DNA from 2 places in the Mesorhizobium sp. P160927 genome. Region 2 is predicted to be linked to the other one. Evidence: predicted binding sites of a transcription regulator. Region 2 holds the regulator's gene; the other holds the start of a gene.
The links. Region 2 encodes PhoB, which activates phosphate uptake and scavenging genes when phosphate is short. Its sites were predicted from a motif close to TGTCATNNANCTGTCAT; they were not measured.

Region 1: the regulator PhoB is predicted to act here: its motif matches at 1,262-1,278, upstream of ppk2 (polyphosphate kinase 2).

Annotation. Positions count from the first base shown of each region.
Region 1 is NZ_JBYMDW010000001.1:3,651,590-3,657,574, forward strand. It holds gene AC3CB8_RS17660 (glycosyl transferase family 90) at 1-38, shown strand, start outside; gene AC3CB8_RS17665 (aldo/keto reductase) at 63-1,106, opposite strand; gene ppk2 (polyphosphate kinase 2) at 1,383-2,303, shown strand; gene AC3CB8_RS17675 (dihydrofolate reductase family protein) at 2,555-3,199, opposite strand; gene AC3CB8_RS17680 (hypothetical protein) at 3,386-3,607, opposite strand; gene hemB (porphobilinogen synthase) at 3,709-4,740, opposite strand; gene AC3CB8_RS17690 (DUF2066 domain-containing protein) at 4,854-5,675, opposite strand; gene AC3CB8_RS17695 (enoyl-CoA hydratase/isomerase family protein) at 5,835-5,985, shown strand, end outside.
Region 2 is NZ_JBYMDW010000001.1:245,907-251,891, reverse strand. It holds gene pstS (phosphate ABC transporter substrate-binding protein PstS) at 1-45, shown strand, start outside; gene pstC (phosphate ABC transporter permease subunit PstC) at 112-1,095, shown strand; gene pstA (phosphate ABC transporter permease PstA) at 1,099-1,950, shown strand; gene pstB (phosphate ABC transporter ATP-binding protein PstB) at 1,947-2,750, shown strand; gene phoU (phosphate signaling complex protein PhoU) at 2,776-3,483, shown strand; gene phoB (phosphate regulon transcriptional regulator PhoB) at 3,503-4,192, shown strand; gene AC3CB8_RS01215 (ROK family protein) at 4,195-5,430, opposite strand; gene xylF (D-xylose ABC transporter substrate-binding protein) at 5,697-5,985, shown strand, end outside.

The DNA of each region.
Region 1 (5,985 bases), 3.4 Mb from region 2:
AACCCGATCCCGAACTCTGGCGGTTTATCGGCGGCTAGCTCTTGCTCTCGGCCTGATGCCGATCAGATATCGCTGCGGTCGAGAACCAGATCGGCGGGGCCGAAGCGATCCTTCGCTGTTAGTTGCTGGTGCCAGTAGGGGTAGAGCAGGGGCGGCCGGCTGACCGCGTCGAGGCGCTGGCGTTCTTCGGTGCCGAGCTTCAGGGCCGCCGCCGCAAGGTTGTCCTTGAGCTGAACGTCATTGCGGGCGCCGATCACCAGCGAGGAGACGGCAGGGCGACCGAGCAGCCAGGCGAGCGCCACCTGCGCCGCCGAGACGCCACGATCCTTGCCGATGTCGACCAGCACATCGACAATCCGCCACAGCCGGTCCTCGTCGCGGATCGGCGGCTCGGACCAGCCGGCAAGCTGGCGAGCGGTCGGGCTGTCACGGCGGTATTTGCCCGACAGCAGGCCGCCGGCGAGCGGGCTCCAGACCAGAACGCCCAGCCCCTGATCGACCGAGATCGGCAAGAGCTCGTACTCGGCCTCGCGTGCTTCCAGCGTATAGTGGATCTGCTGGGTGACGAAGCGTTGCTGGTGACGGCTGTCGCTGATGGAAAGCGCCTTCATCACCTGCCAGCCGGAATAGTTGGAGCAGCCGATGTAGCGCACCTTGCCCTGGCTGACCAAACTGTCGAGCGCGGCAACGGTCTCCTCGAGTGGGGTGAGGCCGTCCCATTGGTGGACGAAATAGATGTCGATGACATCGGTCTTCAAGCGCTTCAGACTGCTCTCGCATTCACGGATCAGATGGTGGCGCGACAGGCCCTCGTCGTTCGGGCCCTTGCCGATCCGCATCCGCGCCTTTGACGCGATCAGCACATCGTTCTTGCGCTTGCCGCCGAGCGCTTCGCCAATGATCTCTTCGGAGAGGCCGTTGGAATAGACGTTGGCGGTGTCGATGAGGTTGATGCCGGCATCGATGCACATGTCCATCATCCGCTTGGCTTCGGCGAGATCGCTGTTGCCGACCGCCGCGAAGGGCCCCGCGCCGCCGAATGTCATGGTGCCAAGCGTCAGTGTCGAAACCTTCAGGCCGGAACGGCCAAGGGTGCGGTATTCCATGTCAGATCCTCACGATTTGTTGAAGAGGCGTGCCGCCAAGGCAGGCCTGGAATGCGACCGCATTTGTAGGACAATTCAGCCTGCTTGTCGCCATGCAACGACGGTCGATCGATCGTACATTGCGGAATATGCAACGTCGGAAATTGCGCTCGGGCTGCAATAAAACCGTCACCGCCGGCCTATATTGAAGTCGGCTCAGGTGTTTCCATTCAGGCCGCTGGCCAGCAATTGGGGCGCCAGTGGTAACCGAGAGGGCTTGCAAGCGGAGCAGTTGATATGACCGAGCTGAAACAGAATTCCCCTGCCAAGGACTGGCTTGAGGCCGAGCTCGCCGACACGCTCGACGAGGACTATGAGCTCGAAATGTCGGAGCCGGCCCTCTCTATGGAGATCGCCAAGATCTACAAGAACTCGCATCCGCCTTCGATCGATCGCATGCGGTATTTTCGCGACCTGATCAGCCTCCAGTCCGAATTGATCAAGCTGCAATCCTGGGTCGCCTACCACAAGAAGAAACTGGTGGTGATATTCGAGGGCCGCGACTCCGCCGGCAAGGGCGGCGTCATCAAGCGCATCACACAGCGGCTCAATCCGCGTATCTGCCGCGTCGTGGCGCTTCCGGCTCCGACCGAACGCGAGAAGTCGCAATGGTATTTCCAGCGCTATGTCCCGCATTTGCCCGCAGGCGGCGAGATCGTTTTGCTCGACCGCTCCTGGTACAACCGCTCCGGCGTCGAACGGGTAATGGGTTTTGCCAACCCCGAGCAGGTCGAGGAGTTCTTCCATGACGTGCCGGAGTTCGAGCGCATGCTGGTGCGCTCGGGCATCACCGTGGTCAAATACTGGTTCTCGATCACCGACGAGGAACAACAAATGCGCTTCCTGATGCGTATCCACGACCCGATGAAACAGTGGAAGCTGTCGCCGATGGACCTGCAGTCGCGGGTGCGCTGGGAACAGTACACCAAGGCCAAGGAGGAGACCTTCGCCCGCACCAACATTCCCGAGGCGCCCTGGTTCATCGTCGAGGGTAACGACAAGAAGCGCGCGCGGCTGAACTGCATCGACCATTTGCTCAAGCAGCTGCCGTATGAAGAGGTGCCACACGAGGAGATCACGCTGCCGGAGCGCGTCTTCAACCCGGAATACGAGCGCCAGGTGCTGCCGCGCGAACTTTACGTGCCGGAGAAGTATTGAGCGAGAGTTTTGTCCTTCTCCCCGTCACTACGGGGAGAAGGTGCCGGCAGGCGGATGAGGGGCGGCGCTGGCTTTGATAATTGAGCCCGGATCAACCCCGCGCGCGCTATGTTCTTCTGCTGACACATTGCCATCTGACATGCTCGACAGCGCAATCTTCTAGCGCTAGCGCCGCCCCTCATTGTCCTGCCGGACATTTCTCCCCGTATAGTGACAGGGAGAAACGGGCGTTCGTCGAGGGTTTCGCCACCTTACGCCCGCTTGATCACCACATGCGTGGCAAGCGCCGTCGCCACTTGCTCGGTGCATTGATAGCCAAGCTTCACCATATCCAGCCCCGCAAAAAGGTTCTCGCCTCTGCCAAGCAGCACCGGCGAGATCGCCAGGTGCATCTCGTCGATCAGCTTTTCCTGCAGATACTGCCGGACGGTGGAGACGCCGCCGCCGACTCGCACGTCCTTGCCTGACGCGGCCGCTTTGGCCTGTTCGAGAGCCGAATGAATGCCGTCGGTTACGAAATAAAAGGTCGTGCCGCCTTCCATCACGATGGGATCGCGCTTGTAATGCGTCAGCACGAAGGTCGGGACGTGATAGGGCGGGTTGTCGCCCCACCAGCCCTTCCAGCTGTCGTCAGGCCATTCGCCGCGGATCGGCCCGAACATGTTGCGGCCGAGGATCCAGGCGCCGACATTCTCGAAGCTGCGCGCCGCAAAGTCTTCGTCGACGCCTGTCTCGCCGCCTTCCTCGCCAAACATCTTGCGGAAGGTGCGGGTGCTGAAAGCCCATTTGTGCAGGGCCGGTCCGCCGACTCCGAGCGGATTTTCAAGGCTCTGATCGGGACCGGCGCCATAGCCGTCAAGCGACAGGCTGAAAGCGTTGACGCGAAGTTTGGACATGAGGACCTCCTTCTTGAGAGCCAGTTGTATTTTGCAAGCGGTTTTCTAGCAAACTGATTTTGAATTGCAAGCGGTTTTTCGAGGCGGGAAAGGTGTTTCCGAATCTTGCCGCCAAGCTACGGCCACCGCCTCATTGCCCGGTCAGTTGGCGCGCGACGATTCCAAGGTCCTCGCTGTGGCTAATCGTCAGGTCGCGGCGGCCAGCGCCTGCCGCATGGCTTTCGCCATCGTCTTGGCATGGCAATAGGCAAGCATGACCGTTTCCTCGGGTTGCGGCGAAGCCTTCGTCAGTGCCCGCCTTGCCGACACCGTCGCCCGACGGTGAAACGGGTCAGGAAGCATCCTCAGGAGGCGTTCGCCATACCGCTTGGCCGAGGTGCGGGCCGCCTCCGGCCGTGCTTCGATCATAGCTGCAGCTGCCAGTTTTTGTCAGCGGGTTTTCGATGGAACAGCCGACCAATCGAAGGAAGTGGTGACATCTACTGAAGTGCCTTGCCCGGGAAGTCGGGCTACCCCTTCAGCATCACAGCCACTTCGGGTGCGAAATAGGTCAGGATGCCGTCACAGCCGGCGCGCTTGAAGGCGAGCAACGATTCCAGCATCGCCTTCTCGCCATCGATCCAGCCATTGGAATCAGCCGCCTTGATCATCGAATATTCGCCCGAGACCTGGTAGGCGAAGGTCGGCATCTGGAATTCGTCCTTCAGCCGGCGAATGATATCGAGATAGGGCAGGCCGGGCTTGACCATCAGCATGTCGGCGCCCTCGGCGATGTCCTGCTCGGCCTCGCGCACCGCCTCGTCCGAATTGGCGTGGTCGATATAATAGGTCTTCTTGTCGCCCTTGAGCAGGCCGGCGGTGCCGACCGCCTCGCGATAGGGGCCGTAGAAGGCCGAGGCGAATTTGGTGGCGTAGGACATGATCGCCACGTCCTGGAAACCGTTGGCGTCGAGCGCGTCGCGGATGCCGCCGATACGGCCGTCCATCATGTCGGACGGCGCGATGATGTCGGCGCCGGCCGCCGCCTGGATGACGGCCGCCGCCGCGACCTGTTCGACGGTCTCGTCATTGACGATGATGCCATCGCGCAGGATGCCGTCATGGCCATGGCTGGTGAACGGGTCGAGTGCGGCGTCGGTGATGATGCCGATCTCGGGTACCGCGTCCTTGATGGCACGCGTGGCGCGGTTGATGATGTTTTCCGGGTCGAGGATGTGGGACCCCGTCTGGTCTCGCAGGCCGAGATCGACGTTGGGAAAGGTGGCAAGAGCCGGGATGCCGAGCTTGGCCGCCCGTTCGGCCTCCTTGACGGCAAGGTCGACCGAAAGCCGGAAGACGCCGGGCATGGCGGCAATCGGCTCTCGGATATTCCTGCCCTCGACAACGAATATCGGCCAGATCAGGTCGTCCACCGAAAGCCTGTTCTCCTGCACGAGCCGGCGCGACCAGTCGGCCTTGCGCATGCGGCGCAGGCGGCGGCTACCGGTGACGTCATCGACGCTGCGCGCGCCGGCAGCTTTTGCTGGGGTGAATTTGTTCATGGCCAAAACTCCGGATCCGCTGCTTTTACCACGAGCCCTTGGTGCTGACCAATGCGACACGTTTGTGCCAGTGCCGAAAGCTGCCACAGCGCTGTCCCACCACGCCTATTGGGTCAGGGCTGCCCATTGCCCGAAAGGATCCGTGCCGCGCCTCCTATTGCCACACGGAACGCCTCGTCGAAGCTGACACCGCGCACCTGCCAGCGATAGGTCTTGCCGTGATCGGCCAGTCGCCAATCGGCGATCCAGCCCAGTTCCTCGTCGCTCCATATGATGCTGCCGGCGAGCGCTCGGTCGCCGCCGGTTTGCTTGGCCATCCGATCCAGCCTTGCCATGTCCGTCGCGCGTAGCGCTCCTTCACCCAAGCCGGCAAGTTGCGCGGCTTTCGGAAACGCGACATGCATCAGCATCGGCCCGGTGGCATTGACGAAGGATTCGCGCATCGTCTCGCCGCGCCCTTCCTCGGCGCTCAGAACGAAATGCCGCGCGCCTTGTTCGGTCGTGAGGAAGACGGTGAGTGTCGGCCGCTCGCCCAGCCAGGGCCTGCTGCCGAGCGACGCCAGCAGCCTGTCGATCACATCAGGTTTGTAGAAGCAGGTGAGATCATGCGGCCGGTCATGCGTGCCTTGCTCGTCATGGATCGGAATGCCCTCCATCCGGTCATGGTAGCGGAACGAGTCGACAAAGCTGCCGGCCTTGTCGCGCAGCGCGTCCATTTCGCGTCTGGCAAGCAGCCGCTGATCGCCCGAAACACGGACGAGCACCTTGTCGAGGCAAGTCCTAAAGCCGAGTTGACGGTTTTCTTCACCCTGGCCGGTGACAATGGTCTGCGAGTGGTAAAGGTCGCCGAGGTCGGTTGCCCCCGCGGCGACATTGGTTGCCATCAACACCGATAGGCAACTCAGAACAAAGGCAAGGCGCAAAAACGGCGGCATGGCTAACTATCCTGCTCTCGGCCTCTCGTAACGTCCACCAATAGCATCGGCCACCGCTAGCCGCCAAGATCGAGGCGGCCAGGCTGCAGCCATTGACGCACCCATGTGCCGCCTTTAGCACTTCAGTCCCGCAGGCGTGGGAACAAGGATTCTCTGGCGATGGATTTTGGTGGAGGCGACGAAATTCGCTTCGAAAGGTTGGGCAGGGCCGGGGTCGTCACGCTGACGCGGCCGCAGGCGCTCAACGCCGTCACCCATCGCATGATCAAGGCGCTAGGCAAGGCCCTGCGGTCTTGGGAGCGCGACGAGG
Region 2 (5,985 bases):
GCCGACATCCAGGCCGACGGCAAGCCCGTCTACGCCGGCGAGTAACATCTCTCTGGAGGAGCGCCGCCCCGCGGCGCTCCTTTTCAATCAACACAAAGAGCCGAGCTTGACATGAGCGCTGCCCAGGAAGCCTTGCCAGCCGTTCGAGGTTCACGTGACGCCACCGTCAGACGGTTCGCGTTGACCGATTCGATCTTCCATGGGCTGACCCGCGCCGCCGCCATTCTCGTGTTGGTGCTGCTCGGCGGCGTCGCCATCTCATTGTTCGCCGGTTCCTGGCAGGCCCTGTCGACCTTCGGCTTCTCCTTTCTGACCACCGAGAGCTGGAACCCCGTCACCGAGAAATTCGGCGCCCTGGCGCCCATTTATGGCACCATCGTAACCTCGGCCATCGCCATCCTGATCGCCGTGCCGCTCGGCATCGGCATCGCCATTTTTCTCACCGAGCTTTGCCCGCGTCCGCTCCGGCGCCCGATCGGCATGGCGGTGGAACTGCTCGCCGGCATCCCTTCGATCATCTACGGCATCTGGGGCCTGTTCGTGTTGGCACCGTTCCTGCAGACGACAGTGCAACCATTCATCATCAGCGTGTTCCATGGCATTCCCGGCCTTAGCAGTCTGTTTGCCGGCCCGCCCTACGGCATCGGCCTGCTGACCTCGTCGCTGATCCTCGCCATCATGGTGCTGCCCTTCATCACCTCGATCACCAAGGACGTGTTCGACACGGTGCCGCCGGTGCTGAAGGAGTCCGCCTACGGCATTGGCTGCACGACCTGGGAAGTGACGCGCCGCGTCGTCATCCCCTACACCCGCATCGGCATCATGGGCGGCGTCATGCTCGGCCTCGGCCGCGCGCTTGGCGAAACCATGGCGGTAACCTTCGTCATCGGAAACGCGCATCGCATCTCTACCTCGCTGTTCGCGCCGGCAACGACAATCTCCGCGACCATCGCCAATGAATTCACCGAAGCCGTCGGCGATCTCTACACGTCCTCGCTGGTGGCGCTCGGCCTGATCCTGTTCGTCATCACCTTCCTCATCCTTGCCATCGCACGCTACATGCTGATGCGCATCGACGCCCGCACCGGAGCCTGACCGATGTCGACAGCCTCGTCGCTTCACAGCCGCCGCAAGACCAGAAACTCGGTGATGATGACGCTGTGCGTCGTCGCCGCGGGCATCGGGCTTGCCTGGCTGGCACTGATCCTCGGCGCGCTGGTCTACAAAGGCGCCGCCGGGCTGTCCCTTGACGTCTTCACGCGGATGACGCCGCCCCCCGGCGATGCGGGCGGCCTGCTCAACGCCATCTATGGCAGCGTGGTGATGACCGTCATCGCCGTCATCGTCGGCACGCCGATCGGTGTCCTCGCCGGCACCTACATGGCCGAATATGGCCGTTTCTCCAAGCTCACCACCGTGGTGCGGTTCATCAACGACATCCTGCTGTCAGCGCCGTCGATCATCATCGGCCTTTTCGTCTACGAATTGATGGTGCGGCCGATGGGGCATTTCTCGGCCATCGCCGGCGCCGTCGCGCTGGCCATCCTGGTCATCCCCGTGGTCGTGCGCACCACCGAGGACATGCTCAACCTGGTGCCGAACGCCTTGCGCGAAGCCGGCACCGCGATCGGCGCGCCGCGCTGGGTGGTCATCAAGTCGGTCGCTTACCGCGCGGCACTGTCCGGCATCGTCACCGGCATATTGCTGTCGATCGCCCGCATCTCCGGCGAGACCGCGCCACTTCTTTTCACGGCGCTGAACAACCAGTTCTGGTCGAGCAACCTCAACGCGCCGATGGCCAGCCTGCCGGTCACCATTTTCCAGTTCGCTCTCAGCCCCTACGAGGAATGGCAGCAACTGGCCTGGACCGGCGCACTCATAATCACATTGACGGTTCTCGCGCTCAGCATCTTCGCGCGCAGCCTGACCGGACGCAGAGAGGACAAATGAGCCAGATGTTGTCTCCAGACATGACGATTGCCGCCGAGGCAGCCGCCAAGGCGAAGATCGAGGTCAAGAACCTCAATTTCTACTACGGCCAGTCGAAGGCGCTGAAGGACATCACCTTGTCGCTGCCCGAGCGCAGCGTGACTGCCTTCATCGGACCGTCGGGTTGCGGAAAGTCGACGCTGCTGCGCGTCTTCAACCGCATCTACGAGCTCTACCCCAAGCAGACCGCCGAGGGTCAGGTGCTGCTCGACGGCCAGAACGTTCTCGACCGCTCGCAGGACCTCAACCTGTTGCGCACCAAGATCGGCATGGTGTTCCAGAAGCCGACGCCGTTCCCGATGTCGATCTATGAGAACATCGCCTTCGGCGTCCGGCTCTATGAGAAGATCGGCAAGGCCGAGATGGACGGCCGTGTCGAGCAGGCGTTGAAACGCGCCGCGCTCTGGAACGAGGTCAAGGACAAGCTCAATGCCAGCGGCCTCAGCCTGTCCGGCGGCCAGCAGCAGCGGCTTTGCATCGCCCGCACGGTGGCGGTGAAGCCGGAGGTCATCCTGCTCGATGAGCCGGCGTCGGCGCTCGACCCATTGTCGACCGCGAAGATCGAGGAATTGATCGACGAGTTGCAAGCCGACTACACAATCGTCATCGTCACCCACAACATGCAGCAGGCCGCGCGCGTCTCGAAGCAGACGGCTTTCATGTATCTGGGCGAGCTGGTCGAATTCGACAAGACCGAGAAGATCTTCACGTCGCCTCGCGAGAAGCGCACGCAGGATTATATCACCGGCCGCTTCGGCTGATCTCACGCATACGAGGACCAGGATCATGGCCGAACACACAGTCGCAGCCTTCGACGAGGATCTCGGACAGATCAGCAGGCTGATCAGCGACATGGGCGATCTCGCCGGCATTATGGTCGGCGGCGCCACCAAGGCGCTGCTGAATTCCGACAACGCGCTGGCACAGCGCGTCGTCTCCGACGACGCCATCATGGACGCGCGCCAGCGCGAACTCGATGATCGCGCCATCACCCTGATCGCCAAGCGCCAGCCGATGGCCGACGATCTGCGTCATGTGGTCGGCTCGATCCGCATGGCGGGCGATCTCGAACGCATCGGCGACCTTGCCAAGAACATCGCCAAGCGCGTCGGCTCCGTCGGCCTCACCGCCACGCCGCGCGACCTGTCGCATTCCATAGACTCCATGGCGCAGCTGGTGCTGATCCAGGTGCAGGGCGTGGTCGAGGAATATGCGGCCGGCGATGCCGCCGCCCTCGCCAAGCTCAGGAATGACGACGAACGCATCGATGTCAAATACACTTCGGTCTTCCGCGAACTCCTGACCTACATGATGGAGGATCCCCGCAACATCACTGCTTGCACGCATCTTTTGTTCTGCGCCAAGAATCTCGAACGCATCGGCGACCATGTGACCAACATTGCCGAGAATGCGTATTATGTGCTGACCGGCACGCAACTGCCCGCCAACCGTCCGAAGCAGGACGAGACGGCGATGTCGGTGCCGGCGGCTTGACGGCAGGGATGATCAATCGATGATCGCGCCACGCATCATGGTGGTGGAGGACGAGGAGCCGCTGGGCGTGCTCCTCCGCTACAATCTGGAGTCCGAGGGTTACCAGGTCGAGGTGGTGACACGCGGCGACGAAGCCGAGATCCGCCTCCAGGAAAACGTGCCCGACCTCCTGGTGCTCGACTGGATGGTGCCGGCGGTTTCCGGCATCGAACTCTGTCGGCGCCTGCGTATGCGGCCCGAGACGGAGCGGTTGCCGATCATCATGCTGACGGCGCGCGGCGAGGAGAGCGACCGCGTGCGCGGCCTCTCGACCGGCGCCGACGACTATCTGGTCAAACCGTTCTCGACGCCGGAATTCATGGCCCGGGTCAAGGCGCTGCTGCGCCGCGCCAAGCCGGAAGTGTTGTCCAGCGTGCTCAAGGTCGGCGACATCGTGCTCGACCGCGAATCGCACCGGGTCTATCGCAAGAAGAGCGAGATCCGGCTCGGACCGACCGAGTTCCGCCTGCTCGAGTTCATGATGCGCCATCCCGGCCGCGTATTCTCGCGCAGCCAGTTGCTCGACAATGTCTGGGGCGAGACGATCTACATCGACGAGCGCACCGTGGATGTGCATGTCGGCCGCCTGCGCAAGGCGGTAAACAATGGCCGCATGCCCGATGTGATACGCACCATCCGTGGCGCAGGCTACGCGATCCGCGAGGATTGAGATCAGGCCACGTTCTTGCCGGATCTCACCTGCATGCCCGGCGCGAAGATCTCCTGGTCGACGAAGGTGAGCGCGCGCATGGCGCAGCCCTCGCGGATCAGCGGCAATTCGTTCGGCTCTGTATCGAAGGAAATCGACGTCGAATGCTGGCCGCCGGCGGTCTGGGCGATGGCCTCGCGCAAGGCCGGCTCGATCAGATCGAAGGCGGCGGCGCTGACGCCGACCATCGCAACGGGCGCCGGATCGATCAGCGCGAACAGGCTGCCAAGCCCATAGCCCAGCGCCTCCCCGGCCTTGCGATAGGCCTCGCGTTCCGGTCCGTCTCTTTCGCGCGCCGTGGCCGCCAATGCACGCATGTCGGCGTCGCTGACGTCGACCGGTTTGGCGTCCTCACCCATCTGTCCTGCATTGCGCCAGATGGCATAGTTGCCGGCATAGGCCTCGACGCAGCCGCGCCGCCCGCAGCGGCAGAGCGCGCCGCCCGGGCGATGGATCATGTGGCCGAACTCGCCGCCCGAGGAATGGGTGCCTGTGAACAGCTCGCCCTTCAGCACCAGGCCCATGCCGATGCCGTGCGAGAGCAGGATGGCGATGAAGTCGTCGCGGTAGCGCTCGGGGTCGCGCCAGCGCAGCGCCACCGCCATCATGTTGCAGTCGTTCTCCATGGTGGCGGGGATGCCGAATTCGGCTTCGAGTATATCGGCGAAGGCAATGTCCGTCTGGGGCGTGATCGGCGACCACAGCATGGCGCGCGCCTCGGTGTCGGTGATGCCCTGGATCGCCAGCGCGATGCGGGCGATGCTGGCGACGTCGAGGTCGGGATCCTCGAGGCGGCGCCGGACGATGGCCACGCATTCGCCGATCAGCGCCTCGCGCGACATGGTCAGCGTGTCCAGCCGGCGCTGCTCCTCCGATATCACCTGGCCGGCGTAGTCGATGACGGCGACGGAGAGGAAATTCAGCGACAGCACCACGGTCATGACCGCCGCGGCCTCGGGGTTGAGGCCAAGGCCAACCTGCGGCCGGCCGCGTTTCAGTGAGCCGGCCTCGTTCGGCTTGCCTTCGCTCAGGATACCTTCGCCGATCAGGTCGGCTGATATGGCCGATATAGTCGAGTGGCTGAGGGCGGTGGTGGCGGCGATCTCGGTGCGCGAGGGCTGGCCACCCCGGCGCACGGCCCCAATCACCATTGCGCGATTGCGCCGGCGCAGATCGTCGTGGCGGATTCCGACCGACATGATTTCCCTCCCCGTCGCCGCGGTTCTTGACGCCTCCTCGAACACCCTCGGCAACAGGTCGAATACTGGCAGAAGCGGCTGGGGCTGTCATTTATTTATTGCGAGGCTCGAAAAAAGGCTTCCGGCACCTCAAAATCCGTCATAATCGATGTTGACAGGGTTCCGGCGATGGACCAGTGTTTTTTCGAGGCTCGAAAAAATAGGGCCTTCGTGCCGGCCTTTGGGGCCAGTTTGGTCGCGCCACACGCGGGCGCAGGGAGGATATCATGAAGAGATTCACAGTCGCCATTCTGGCGGGTGTCGCCATGTCGCTTACGCTCGCGTCGGTCGCTCAGGCGAAGGACAAAGTGATCGGCGTGTCGTGGTCGAACTTCCAGGAAGAGCGCTGGAAGACCGACGAGGCGGCCATGAAGAAGGCCATCGAGGCCGCGGGCGACAAGTACATTTCCGCCGATGCGCAGTCCAATCCCGGCAAACAGCTGACCGATGTCGAGAGCCTGATTTCGCAGGGCGCCAGTTCGCTGATCATCCTGGCGCAGGACGCGTCGGCCATCG